Regions from separate parts of the Mesorhizobium sp. M0058 genome, predicted to be linked through region 2. Evidence: riboswitches for the same ligand, from Rfam matches in the RefSeq annotation. Region 2 holds a riboswitch; the other holds the start of a gene.
The links. A riboswitch is a leader RNA that binds a small molecule or an ion and turns the genes downstream of it on or off. The one in region 2 is predicted to bind thiamine pyrophosphate.
Positions count from the first base shown of each region.

Region 1: another riboswitch for thiamine pyrophosphate. It lies ahead of NKJ75_RS26660 (YkoF family thiamine/hydroxymethylpyrimidine-binding protein); the one in region 2 lies ahead of thiB (thiamine ABC transporter substrate binding subunit).

Region 1 covers NZ_JAMYUQ010000017.1:117,555-123,168, forward strand. Annotated here, with positions in the region: gene NKJ75_RS26645 (ABC transporter substrate-binding protein) at 1-626, opposite strand, end outside; gene NKJ75_RS26650 (ABC transporter ATP-binding protein) at 623-1,405, opposite strand; gene NKJ75_RS26655 (ABC transporter permease) at 1,402-2,244, opposite strand; gene NKJ75_RS26660 (YkoF family thiamine/hydroxymethylpyrimidine-binding protein) at 2,500-3,108, opposite strand; TPP riboswitch at 3,099-3,211, opposite strand; gene NKJ75_RS26665 (hypothetical protein) at 3,554-3,805, shown strand; gene NKJ75_RS26670 (DUF2934 domain-containing protein) at 3,962-4,201, opposite strand; gene NKJ75_RS26675 (hypothetical protein) at 4,294-4,509, opposite strand; gene NKJ75_RS26680 (DUF1236 domain-containing protein) at 4,608-4,937, opposite strand; gene NKJ75_RS26685 (hypothetical protein) at 5,280-5,582, opposite strand.
Region 2 covers NZ_JAMYUQ010000008.1:125,054-130,667, forward strand. Annotated here, with positions in the region: gene thiQ (thiamine ABC transporter ATP-binding protein) at 1-651, opposite strand, end outside; gene thiP (thiamine/thiamine pyrophosphate ABC transporter permease) at 648-2,246, opposite strand; gene thiB (thiamine ABC transporter substrate binding subunit) at 2,467-3,474, opposite strand; TPP riboswitch at 3,518-3,632, opposite strand; gene NKJ75_RS15500 (thiamine diphosphokinase) at 3,795-4,454, shown strand; gene NKJ75_RS15505 (ABC-F family ATP-binding cassette domain-containing protein) at 4,456-5,614, shown strand, end outside.

The DNA.
Region 1 (5,614 bases), on a different contig from region 2:
GGCACGCCGTAGTCGGCGTAGCGGAAGCCGCGCTGCCTGACGCCTTTCAGCTCCGCATCGACGCCTTCCCAGGTCGAGACCTCCAGCGTGAAGTCGACCGAGCCGTTGGCCAGCGCCTCATAGGCCGAAGTGCCTAATGTCACCGTCTCGAAAACGCCCTTGCCGCCATCGTGGCGGATGATGGTCGAGATCAGCGTGTTTTCCCAGGCGCTGCCGAAGCCGCCATAGGTCAGGCCGTCAAGGTTTTTCGGGCCTTTGATCTCACTACGGTCCGCGTTGAAGACCAGCTGTCCGGTCTCCTGCTGGACCACGGCGTAGACCGCCTTGAGATCGGCGCCGGCAGCCCGCTGGGTGAACAGGCCGACGCCGGCAATGCCGAAATCGGCGATGCGGTTGGCGACCAGCGTGCCGGCGCCGGTATCGCCATAGGGCAGGATCTCAACATCGAGCCCAGCCTCGTTGTAGAATCCTTTGTCGCGGGCAACGAACAGGCCGACATGGTTGGTGTTGACCGTCCAGTCGAGCGCGACGGTGATTTTTTGCGCAGCCGCATGAGCGCGCGAGGCCAGCGGCAATCCGGCGGCCAGCGTCAGCAGCAAAGCCTGCCGGCGTGTGAATTCGGTCATGAAAAACTCCTTTGAGCGGTCTGCGGAAACAAGCCCCGGTCAGTCCCGGGATTGAGCAGCGTGTCGAGGATGTCGGCTTCGAGCGCGGCGGCCTGGCGCGCGGCATCGCTGCCGGTGGTGCGCGGGCGCGGCAGCGGCACGGCAATCTCGCCGATGATGCGGGCCGGCCGCGCCGACATCAGATAGATTCGATCGGAGAGGTAGACGGCTTCGCGCACGTCATGGGTGATCAGCAGCGCGGTCCAGCGGTGGCGCTGCCACATGCCTTCCAGCCAGCGCTGCATACCCGCGCGGGTCAGTGCATCCAGCGCGCCAAAGGGCTCGTCGAGCAGCAGCATGTCGCGCTGCTGCACCACGGTGCGCAAAAGGGCGGCGCGCTGGCGCATGCCGCCGGAAAGCTCGGCCGGCCAGGCGCGCTCGAAACCGGCAAGGCCGAACTCAGCGAACAATGGCGCAACGGACGCGCGCGCCTCGCGGCGCTTCATGCCCTGCACCTCCAGCCCCAGCGTCACATTGTCGATGACGCGTCGCCACGGCATCAGCGCGTCGCGCTGCGGCATGAAGGCGAAGGGGCTGCCCTGCAATGGTGCGCCGTCGAAGCGCATGTCGCCCTCGCCTTTCAGCGCGCCGGTCAGCAACTGGAACAGCGTCGACTTGCCGGCGCCGGAAGGGCCGAGGATGGAGACGAACTCGCCGGCCGCGACATGAAGCGAAATGCCGGCGAGCACCTCAAGCGCGCCGAAGTTCTTCCTGATGTCCCGGAGTTCGAGCCGCGTCATTGACGGTTCTCTTCTGCAGCTTCAACCTTGCCGTCGCGGCTTTCGCTCCCTGCATTCTCCCAAGGCATGGCGAAGCGCTGGACGAGCACCGCAATGGCGAACAAGACAAGCGTGAGCGCGGCGCTGACGGCGACCGCGGCGAGCACCAGATCGGGCCGAAAGTTGTTCTTGGCATTGAGCATGTAGATGCCCAGCCCCTTCGCCGCCCCCGCATATTCGGCGAAGATCGCGCCGACGACGGCGTAGGTGATGGAGATGCGCAGCCCGGCGAAGAAATAGGGCAGCGCCGAAGGCAGGCGCGCCAGCCAGAAGATGCGCCAGCGCCCTGCCCCCATGGTGGCGAGCATCTGCGAAATCGCCTTGCTGGTCGCGGCAAAACCCTCGACCAGCGCCACCATCATCGGGAAGAAGGTAACGAGCGCCACAAGCAAGATTTTTGGCATCAGCCCGAAGCCGAACCACAGCACGATGAGCGGCGCAATCGCGACCAGCGGCAAGGTCTGGCTGACGATCAGCAGCGGAAACAGCGCGCGGCGCAGCGGGGCCAAGAAATCGACCAGCGCCGAAAGCACGAAGGCAGCGACCAACGAGCAGGCGAAGCCGGCTGATGTGGCGCGGATGGTGGGCAGCGTGTTGTCGGCAAGGGCAGCGCGATGCTCCCAGGCCTGCTGCAGCACGCGCGACGGCGCCGGCAGCATGGTGGGCGCAGCGCCACCATAGCGGGCGTAGAGCTCCCACGCCGCGAGGAGCAGGGCGGAGGCGCAGGCGGCGGGGATGGTCTTGGCGATGGCTGCGGCTAATCTCCCCCCTCGAGGGGGGAGATTAGCCGAAGGCGACAGAGGGGGTCGTCTCGCATAGAGCGCCCACGCCTTGCCGATGCGAAAAGGACGTCGGCGCTCCACGCGCTGGGACCCCCTCTGGCCTGCCGGCCATCTCCTGCTCGAGGGGGGAGATTCGTGGGCATCGCGGTCTTCGCCAATCGCCAATGGCTCCCCTCCTCTTTGTGCTGAGGGGTCAGAGGCATCTCCTCCACGCAATGGGTCAGATAAACCAGCCACGGCAATATCCTCAAGGAACGACGCTTGAGCCGCGGCTCAGACGGCGCTCGGGCTGTTCGCCGAGATCGTGATGTCGAGGGTGACGTGGCCGGCCCCGGGGCCGAAGCGGCAGAAGGCCTCGTTGAGCGTGGCAAACACCGCACCGGCATCGCCACGCAATTTGGTGCAGAAGTTCTTTGAGCGCTCAAAGACGCCGGACTGTTTCAGGAAATCGATGCAGCCGTAGATCTCGTCCATATGGTCGCCCGTGCCCATAACGTAGAGCGAGAACTGCGCCGCCACCGGCTGGCCGGTCGACGGCGTGGCCTGGACAGCGCGGATCGCGGCGATCTTGCGCTCGTCCAGCGGAATGGCGGGGCCGCCGGTCTCGTCGGAGCGGCAGATCGGATCGTCGGGCTCGCCCGGACAGCCGCGCGAGACCGCCGCCGAAAGCACACAGTGCTTGCCGCTTTTGGCCGCCGCGACGAACAGGTCGCGCATGGCGGGAAACAGCACCTCGGGCGGCCCGACCATAAGGGTCGAGATGTCATCGGTTTCGATCCGCAGCCGGTCGCGCCAGGGATCGAGCGCGCCGAGCGCGCCGAGGATGACGCCGACGAAATCGTCGGTCATGGGATAAAGGGAAATCTGTGCGCCTGAAAACATCGCCCGCCTCGCTCCGCTGGTATTATCCAGATCAGCTTTAGGGTCCGAAGGCTTGCCGCCCTCATCTCAGCCCCGACGATACGGAGCACCCCTGTGGATGGGCGGGTTAAAGCACCGTTCGCGGCATTGGGGAAGCCGTTTGTTGAGGCACTGCGGGAAAGTGTTTTGGGCCAGACGTGCCGGGCGCCCGGGCGTTAACAGACGACTCGTCAGTTCGTTGCGTTATCGTCCCAACCGTACGAAATTGGCTTGACGCTCGTTCGTACATAAAGTACGATCTCTCTTTTCGCAGAGAGGAATGTCCTTGAGCACAGCGAACCATGTTGCTTTCGCCGATCTCTCTCGTCCTTTGCTGTCACCCCCGTCGTTGCCGCCGCCTTTATTGCCGCCGCCTTTGTTGCCCTTGTCATTCGATCAGTGCCAACGCCTCGCCGGGGCCTGGCGAATGGCCAGCCAGGACATCGCCGACGACATCCGCTTCATCCGCCAATATTTGAAAGTCGTTGCCGAGAAGGACGAGAGGCTGTCGACCGGCACCCTTGTTCACAGCCGCGCCTATGTCGAGGCCTGCGCCGGCTGGCTGCCACAGACTGTAACGCGCTATCTGCGCCACCTGCGCCAGATCACCGAATGCGAACTGGCCATGACAGCTGCCGGGATTCGCTTTGCGCTGTCGAGTTATGCCTGGGAGGCATGAGGGGCGGCTGTCGCCAAACACAAGGAATTGCGCTGCCCGTCGCAGGCGCAATTCGTCAGGTTGAGAGGCTCGGGCGCGCCTGAACGGCGGGCGCCAAGGATGGCCCGGCCAGCGAATTCCGGCCTTGCTTTATTTCGACTGGCCTTATTTCTGGCCTTATTTCGATTTGGCTTTGCCGGACTTTGCGGCGGCAGGCTTCGCGGCCTTTGGCTTGGCGGCTGCCTTGGCGGGCTTGGCGTCAGCTTTCTTCGCCGCCTTTTTGGGCTTGGCGACCGCGCCATCGACTTCAGCCGTGGCCTGCTCCCAGTGTTCCTGATGCGCGCCTTCAGGCCGGCCGGCCTTTTCCCAGATCTCGTGCGCGCGCTGGCGAATGCGGTCCTGTTTGTCGTCCGTCACTTAAGCCTCCGTGGTTGGGTCCGGTCGGTTGGTCCAGATTCCACGAAAACATTAGCCGAAAATTCGGCCGGCGTCTTGAGTGACGAGACATCTCAGCGCGGGTCGGAAATCACCGCAACGCCGAGCAGCGCCGCTTTCTTGACGATCAGCCCCGCGAGGTCGGCATCCGAACGATCGGTGCCGGTGCGCTCCCGCAGGAGCGCGATCGCTTCCTTCATCGATAACAGCGCCGTGTTGCGCTCGGCCAGCAACTTGTCGCAACACGCCGCAACATTGGCGGAGTTCGGGGTCTCGACATGCGGCAACATGGCAATTCTCCTTTCATCATGTTCGTCATTCGGCCCTGCCGCCCTTTTGGGAAGAACGACAGGGCCGTATCACCGATGAATGGTTAGGTTGTCGAGCGTTACTCGACCACCTCGACAATCCTGCGCGTGCTGGGGTCGACCAACACGGTATGGTTGTCGACGACGGCGTATCTGTACTGAACGTCGGGAACCTCCTGCAGCTCGACAGTGTCAGGCAAGGCAGTGCCGACATTCAATTCGACGCCGAGCAGATTGACCGAGGCAAGCGGATGTTTCTTTACGTACTGGTGCACGACCGTGCGCTGTTCCGGGGTGATGATCACCTGCTGCTGTGCCGGCTGCGTGACGATCACCTCGTCGGCGGCGGCAATGCCGATACCAGCGATCATGGCGAGCCCGGCGACGGCGGGAATAAGGATGGTTTTCATCTTCGTCTCCTGTCGTTGTTGGCGAGCTCCGCCGTGTTCCCGCATGAGGCGAAAACAGCGCAGATCGAGGTGGCGGGCTCCTGGAGGCAAACGCAGCCGGTACGGTCTTGTTCCGCAAGCGGAGACTAAATTGATCGGCTTCCCGGTCATGCCAGCAGAACCCGCACCCGCAAGATTCGCATTGAAGCACAATCCCTCAGGAGACCTTCGACATGGATGATGCACGGCTCCAATTCCGGTGGCGATTGCGGCCGGCGCCGGCATTGATCCGGTGACCGCGTCGCCCGGCCAAGACCGGAACCGACCGCCTTCGTGCCACGCCGTGAAGTTTCAAGCAAAAGGTCATTGCTTCGGCGGCTGCGCAGGCACCTCGCCAGGCTTGATCACCGGCGTCTTGCCCTGATCCGGCGGCGGCTGCGTCATACCCTGGTCACCACTGGGCGGCGGCTGCAGCACGCCGCCGCAGGGACCGAGCGTGCTGGTCGATTCGCCGCCGCCATTGGCGACCGGCGGCTTCTGACCATCGTCCTGAGGCTGCGCCTGGCAAGGCGCGGCAGGGCCGTGCTGGTCGCCATTGTCCTGCGCAGCCGCCGGGTCGGCCAGCGCCAGGAGCAGCACGCATGGGATGAGGGGGAAAGTCTTCATGGTCCAGCTCCTCTGGATTCATCTCCTTGGCA
Region 2 (5,614 bases):
AACCCTGCCATTGTCCAGAAAAACCATCTGCTCGCCGATACGGCGAGCGTCTTCCGGCTGATGCGTGACGAACAGCACCGTCATCGCCCGCTCGGCATGAACGCCGGCCACCAGGTCGAGCATGTCGTCGCGCAGTGCTGGCCCGAGCGAAGCGAACGGCTCGTCGAGCAGCAGCACTGGCCGGTCGCGCACCAGAACGCGGGCGAGCGCTACGCGCTGCCTTTCGCCGCCGGAGAGTTCGCGCGGCAGGCGCATCTCCTTGCCGGCCAGGCCGACGCGGTCAAGCGCCTCGGCGATTGCGGCGCGATCGGCGTCGGTCAGGTTGAGCGATGGCGAGCGGCCGAGCCCGACATTCTTCTCCACCGAGAGATGAGCAAACAGATTGTTTTCCTGGAATACCATCGACACCGGCCGCGCCGAAGGCGGCTCGGCGCCGACATCGGCGCCGCCGATCAGCACACGACCGGACTCCGGCGTCTCGAAACCAGCCACCAGATTGAGCAAGGTCGATTTGCCCGAACCACTTGCCCCCATGATGGCGGTGATCTTAGATGTATGGAATTCGACATCGAACAGGAATGACGTTTCGCCATAGCTGAACGAGACCTTGTCCAGCCGGACAGTCGTGCCTTTCTCCACAGCGGACGTCACGATCTCTCTCCCCGTCCCAGCCAGTCTGCCGCGACCACCAATGCAAGGCAGACCGCCCCGAGCAGCAAAGCCAGCCCGGCAGCATCGGCCGTGCGATAGCTGCCCATGCGCGCCAGCAGGAGATAGGGCAAGGTCTGTACCGAATCGCTGCCGAACAGCGCGATGACGCCGAGATCGCCGAGCGACAGTGCCATGGCGAAGGCAAAGCCGGTGGCCAGCGGCCGCCGGAGCGATGGCCAGTCGACCAGAAGCAGCCGGTTCCAGCCCGCAATGCCGAGCTGCGCGCACAGCTTTTCGTGGCGCTCGCTCGCCGCATCATAGGCCGGGCGCATCGCGCGGATGGCAAAGGGCATCGCCATCACCGCATTGACGATGACGACCATGACCGGCGCGATGGCAAAGACATCGCTGACCGTGCGCAGCAGGAGAAACCAGCCGGCGCCGATGACAATGGGCGGCACGACGAGGACGAAGCCGGCGCCGGTGTCGGTGGCATGTTCGAGCAATGAACGGGCACTGGACCGGCGGCGCAGCGACAGTGCCCGCCGAGCCATGATCAGCGACAGCGACAGCGCCACCGAAAGTAGCGCCGCCGAGAGGGCGAGACCGGCGCTGGTCAGGGTCGCCTGACGCACGGCACTCTCGCCCGCCAGCCGGCCGAGATCGGCGCCGAGGCCGGACGCGACGGTGGCCGCCATTGGTCCGGCGACGAACAGCAAGGCGAGCACGATCAGGACGGCGTTGAACGCTGTTTCTGCTTTGCCGGCCAAGTGATAGCGGCGCGGCGCGACAGGCAAATTGGCGTCGCCGGTCACATTGGCGCCGAGCCGCGTCAGCGCCAGCATGACGGCGAAAGTCAGCGCGATCTGTAGCACCGTCAGCGTCACCGCTCGCGCCGGATCGAAGTCGAAACGCAGCGCCTGATAGATGGCGACTTCCAGCGTCGTCGCCGCCGGCCCGCCGCCGAGGATCAGGACGATGGTGAAGGAGGTGATGCAAAGCATGAAGACAAGCCCGGCGACGCCCGGCAGCGCGGCGCGCAGCACCGGCCACTCGATCAGCCGGAAGGCTGGCCTCGCCCCCATGCCGAGCTGGCTCGCCAGCCGCCATTGATCGGCCGGCACCGTTCCCAGCGCTTCGAGGAACAGCCGGGTGGCCAGCGGCAGGTTGAAGAAGACGTGGGCGACGAGGATGCCCGACAGCCCATAGATGTCGGGCCAGCTCTGGCCACCGATCGCGGCGAAATAACCGGCGCGGCCATAGAGCGCCAGTATTCCCAGCGCTCCGACAATTGCCGGCAAGGCAAGGGGCACAGTGAATAGCTGCAGGATGAAGCCGCGTCCGAAGAAGCGCGGATGCCGCGACAGCGCCCGGGCGACGAAGAGCGCCGGTACGGCGGAAAGCAGAGTCGAGAGCGCAGCCTGCCAGAGCGTGAAGCGGACAACGCGCAGGAGATAGAGGTCAAAGGCGGACGCGGCGCCGGAAAGGTCGTGCGCGCCTTCGCGGATAAGGCCGGCGAAGGCGCCACCGATCAGCAGCGCGATTGCCGCAAGCGCGACAATGCCGGCCGTGATGCGGGGGTCAGAGCGTTGCACTCTTTACCGGGCGTCGCGTTCCTTCGCGCCCCCCTCTGTCCTGCCGGACATCTCCCCCACGAGGGGGGAGATTGGCGGTTTTAGCGCTCCGCTCATTCCTGCAGCTTCGGAGATTGGCGAAAGTCAACGTAAAGGCCAATCTCCCCCCTCGTGGGGGAGATGTCCGGCAGGACAGAGGGGGGCGCCGTAGAGCACTCATCTTTTGACTATACAGCCAAATCTACTTGCTCATCACCGCCAGCCATTCATCCACCCAGGCCTTGCGATTTGCCGCGACCTCTTCCGGGCTGAACAGCAAGGTCTTCGCCGGCTTGACCAGCCTATCAAAAGCCGGATTGAGCGGCTTGTCGGTTTTCCCGGCCGGGAACATCCAGTTGGTCTCCGGAATGACATCCTGGAATTTCGGCCCGGTCATGAAGGCCAGGAACTTCGCCGCCAGCGGATTCTTCGCGCCCGTGGTGGTGATGCCGGCGACCTCGATCTGCAGATACTCGCCTTCCTCGAACGAGGCCGCCTGGTAGCGCCCGGTGTTCTCCGCCACCATGTGGTAGGCCGGCGACGTCGTATAGGAAAGCACCATCGGCGCCTCGCCCTTGGTGAACAGGCCGTAGGCCTCGCTCCAGCCCGGCGTCACCGTCAGCACTTTGCCCTTGAGTTTCGCCCAGGCTTCCGGCGCCTTGTCGCCATAGACCGACTTAACCCACAGCAGCAGGCCAAGGCCCGGCGTCGACGTCCTCGGATCCTGGATGACGATCTTGTCGGCGGCATCGCCCTCGACCAATTCCTTCAGGCTCTTCGGTGGGTTCTTCAGCTTCTCGGTGTCGTAGACGACGGCGAAATAGCCATAATCGTAGGGCACGAAAGTGTCGTCGCTCCAGCCGCCCGGCACGTTGTTTTCAGCCACCGCGCCATGTGGGACAAACAGGCCGGAAGCCTTGGCTTCCGCGGTGAGGTTGGTGTCGAGGCCAAGCACGATATCGGCTTTGGTCGACGCACCTTCGAGCTTGACGCGATTGAGCAGCGCGACGCCGTCGGCCACCGAGACGAAGTCGACGCTGCAGCCACACTCGGCCTCGAATTCCTTCTTCACCTGGGGGCCTGGACCCCAGTCGGCAGTGAAACTCTCATAGGTATAGATCGTGAGTTTTTCCTGCGCGCACGCAGGGCTTGCCAGTAGCGAAACAGCAAGCCCAAGCGCTGGGACAAGACGGGACAAAAAAATGCGCATCGGCGCCTCCTTCATTCGTGTTGAAAGGAATTGAGGCGTCGGGCTGTCCGAAGCGTCTAATCCCTCCGCCGGTACAAACCGGATCAGGTTCAGCGGGTTGGCGAGACTGCCTCTCAGCCGGTCCGCGAAGATCGCGTCCGGCACCCCGTTAGAGCGTTTCGACACATAGGCCCGGCCAAGGTGCCACGCAAGTGGAAGTTTGCCCGAGCGTGATCCCGGAAAGTGGAATCCGTTTCCGGAAAAAGATCATGCTCCAACAAAGAGTGACGGTGCCGCTCGGCCTTCCGTTTCGTCGGCGGGGCTGGTAAGGGCCAGCGGATATGAGCACATTCACCATCCTGCTTGGCGGCGATCTCGTCCGCACGCCGCGGCTCGACCGCCAGGTCGCGGGCACGCGCGTCATCGCCGCCGACGCCGGCATCGATCATGCCCGCCTGCTCGGCGTGATGCCGGAGCTGTGGGTCGGCGATTTCGATTCCGTGCCGGCGGACCTGCCTGCCGATCTCGCCGCCGTGCCGCGGGAGGTGTTTCCTCCCGAAAAGGACAAGACCGATGGCGAACTGGCGATCGCGGCGGCATTGGAACGCGGCGCCACCAGCCTGGTGCTGGCCGGCGCTTTCGGCGGCAAGCGCGCCGACCACGCCTTCCTCCATCTGGCGCTCAGCCTGCGGCTGGCCGAGGCCGGCACAAAATTGCTGTTGACCAGCGGAGCGCAGGAAGGCGCCCCTCTGCTGCCTGGCAAGGCCGGCTTCGACTATGCCGACGGAACGCTGTTTTCGGTGCTCGGCTTTTCCGATCTTTCGGGCCTCACCGTGTCCGGCGCGAAGTGGCCGCTCGACCATGTCGAGGTCGTGTTCGGCTCGTCGCTGACCATCTCGAACGAGGTCAAGTCCAACACGACCGGGGGCGGCCTCGAAATCGCGCTCGGCCATGGCCGCGCGCTGCTGCTCGCCCACCCCTACCCCTTGCCTGAAAGCTGACATGGCCCCGCCCCTTCTCAACCTCGACGGCATAAGACTGACCTTTGGCGGCACGCCGCTGCTCGATGGCGCCGAACTGACGGCGTCCGCCGGTGACAAGATCGCGCTCGTCGGCCGCAACGGCTCCGGCAAGTCGACGCTCCTGAAGATTGCTGCTGGTCTGATCGAGCCGCAAGACGGCGAGGTCTTCCGCCAGCCTTCGGCAACGGTGCGCTATCTCCCGCAAATGCCCGACATGGACGGCTTTGCCAATGTGCGCGCCTATGTCGAGGCCGGGCTTGGGCCTGCCGACGATCCCTACCGCGCCACATATCTGATGGAGCATCTCGGCCTCGCCGGCACGGAGAACCCCAACGATCTCTCCGGCGGCGAGGCGCGCCGCGCAGCACTTGCCCGCGTCATGGCGCCCGAACCCGATATTCTGCTGCTTGATGAGCCGACGAACCATCTCGATTTGTCGGTCATCGAATGGCTGGAAGAAGAGCTTGTCCGGACGTCTTCGGCGCTGATCGTCATCTCGCACGACCGTCGCTTCCTCGAACGCGTCTCGCGCGCCACTGTCTGGCTCGACCGTGGCCAGACCCGCCGCCTCGACAAGGGCTTTGGCCATTTCGAGGAATGGCGCGACCTTGTGCTGGAAGAGGAAGAGCGCGAACAGCACAAGCTCGGCCGCCAGATCGTGCGCGAGGAGCATTGGCTGCGCTATGGCGTGACGGCTCGCCGCAAACGCAACATGCGCCGCCTGGGCGAACTGCAGACCATGCGCCAGCGTTTTCGCGGCCATCGCGGCGCCGAGGGCTCGGCGACCATGGTGGCCAGCGACGCCGCCGAATCCGGCAAGCTGGTGATCGAGGCCAAGAACATCGAGAAGAGTTTTGGCGACCTGACCGTGGTCAAGGGCTTCTCGACCCGCATCCAGCGCGGCGATCGCGTCGGCCTTGTCGGGCCGAACGGCGCCGGCAAGACGACGCTGTTGAAGATGCTCACCGGCGAGATGAAGCCCGATGCCGGCTCGGTGCGGCTCGGCACCAATCTGGAAATCGCCACGCTCGACCAGAAGCGCGAGGCGGTCGATCCGGCCGAGACCCTGGCGCAGTATCTCACGGACGGGCGCGGCGAAAACCTCGTCATCAATGGCGAGCAGCGCCATGTCGTGTCCT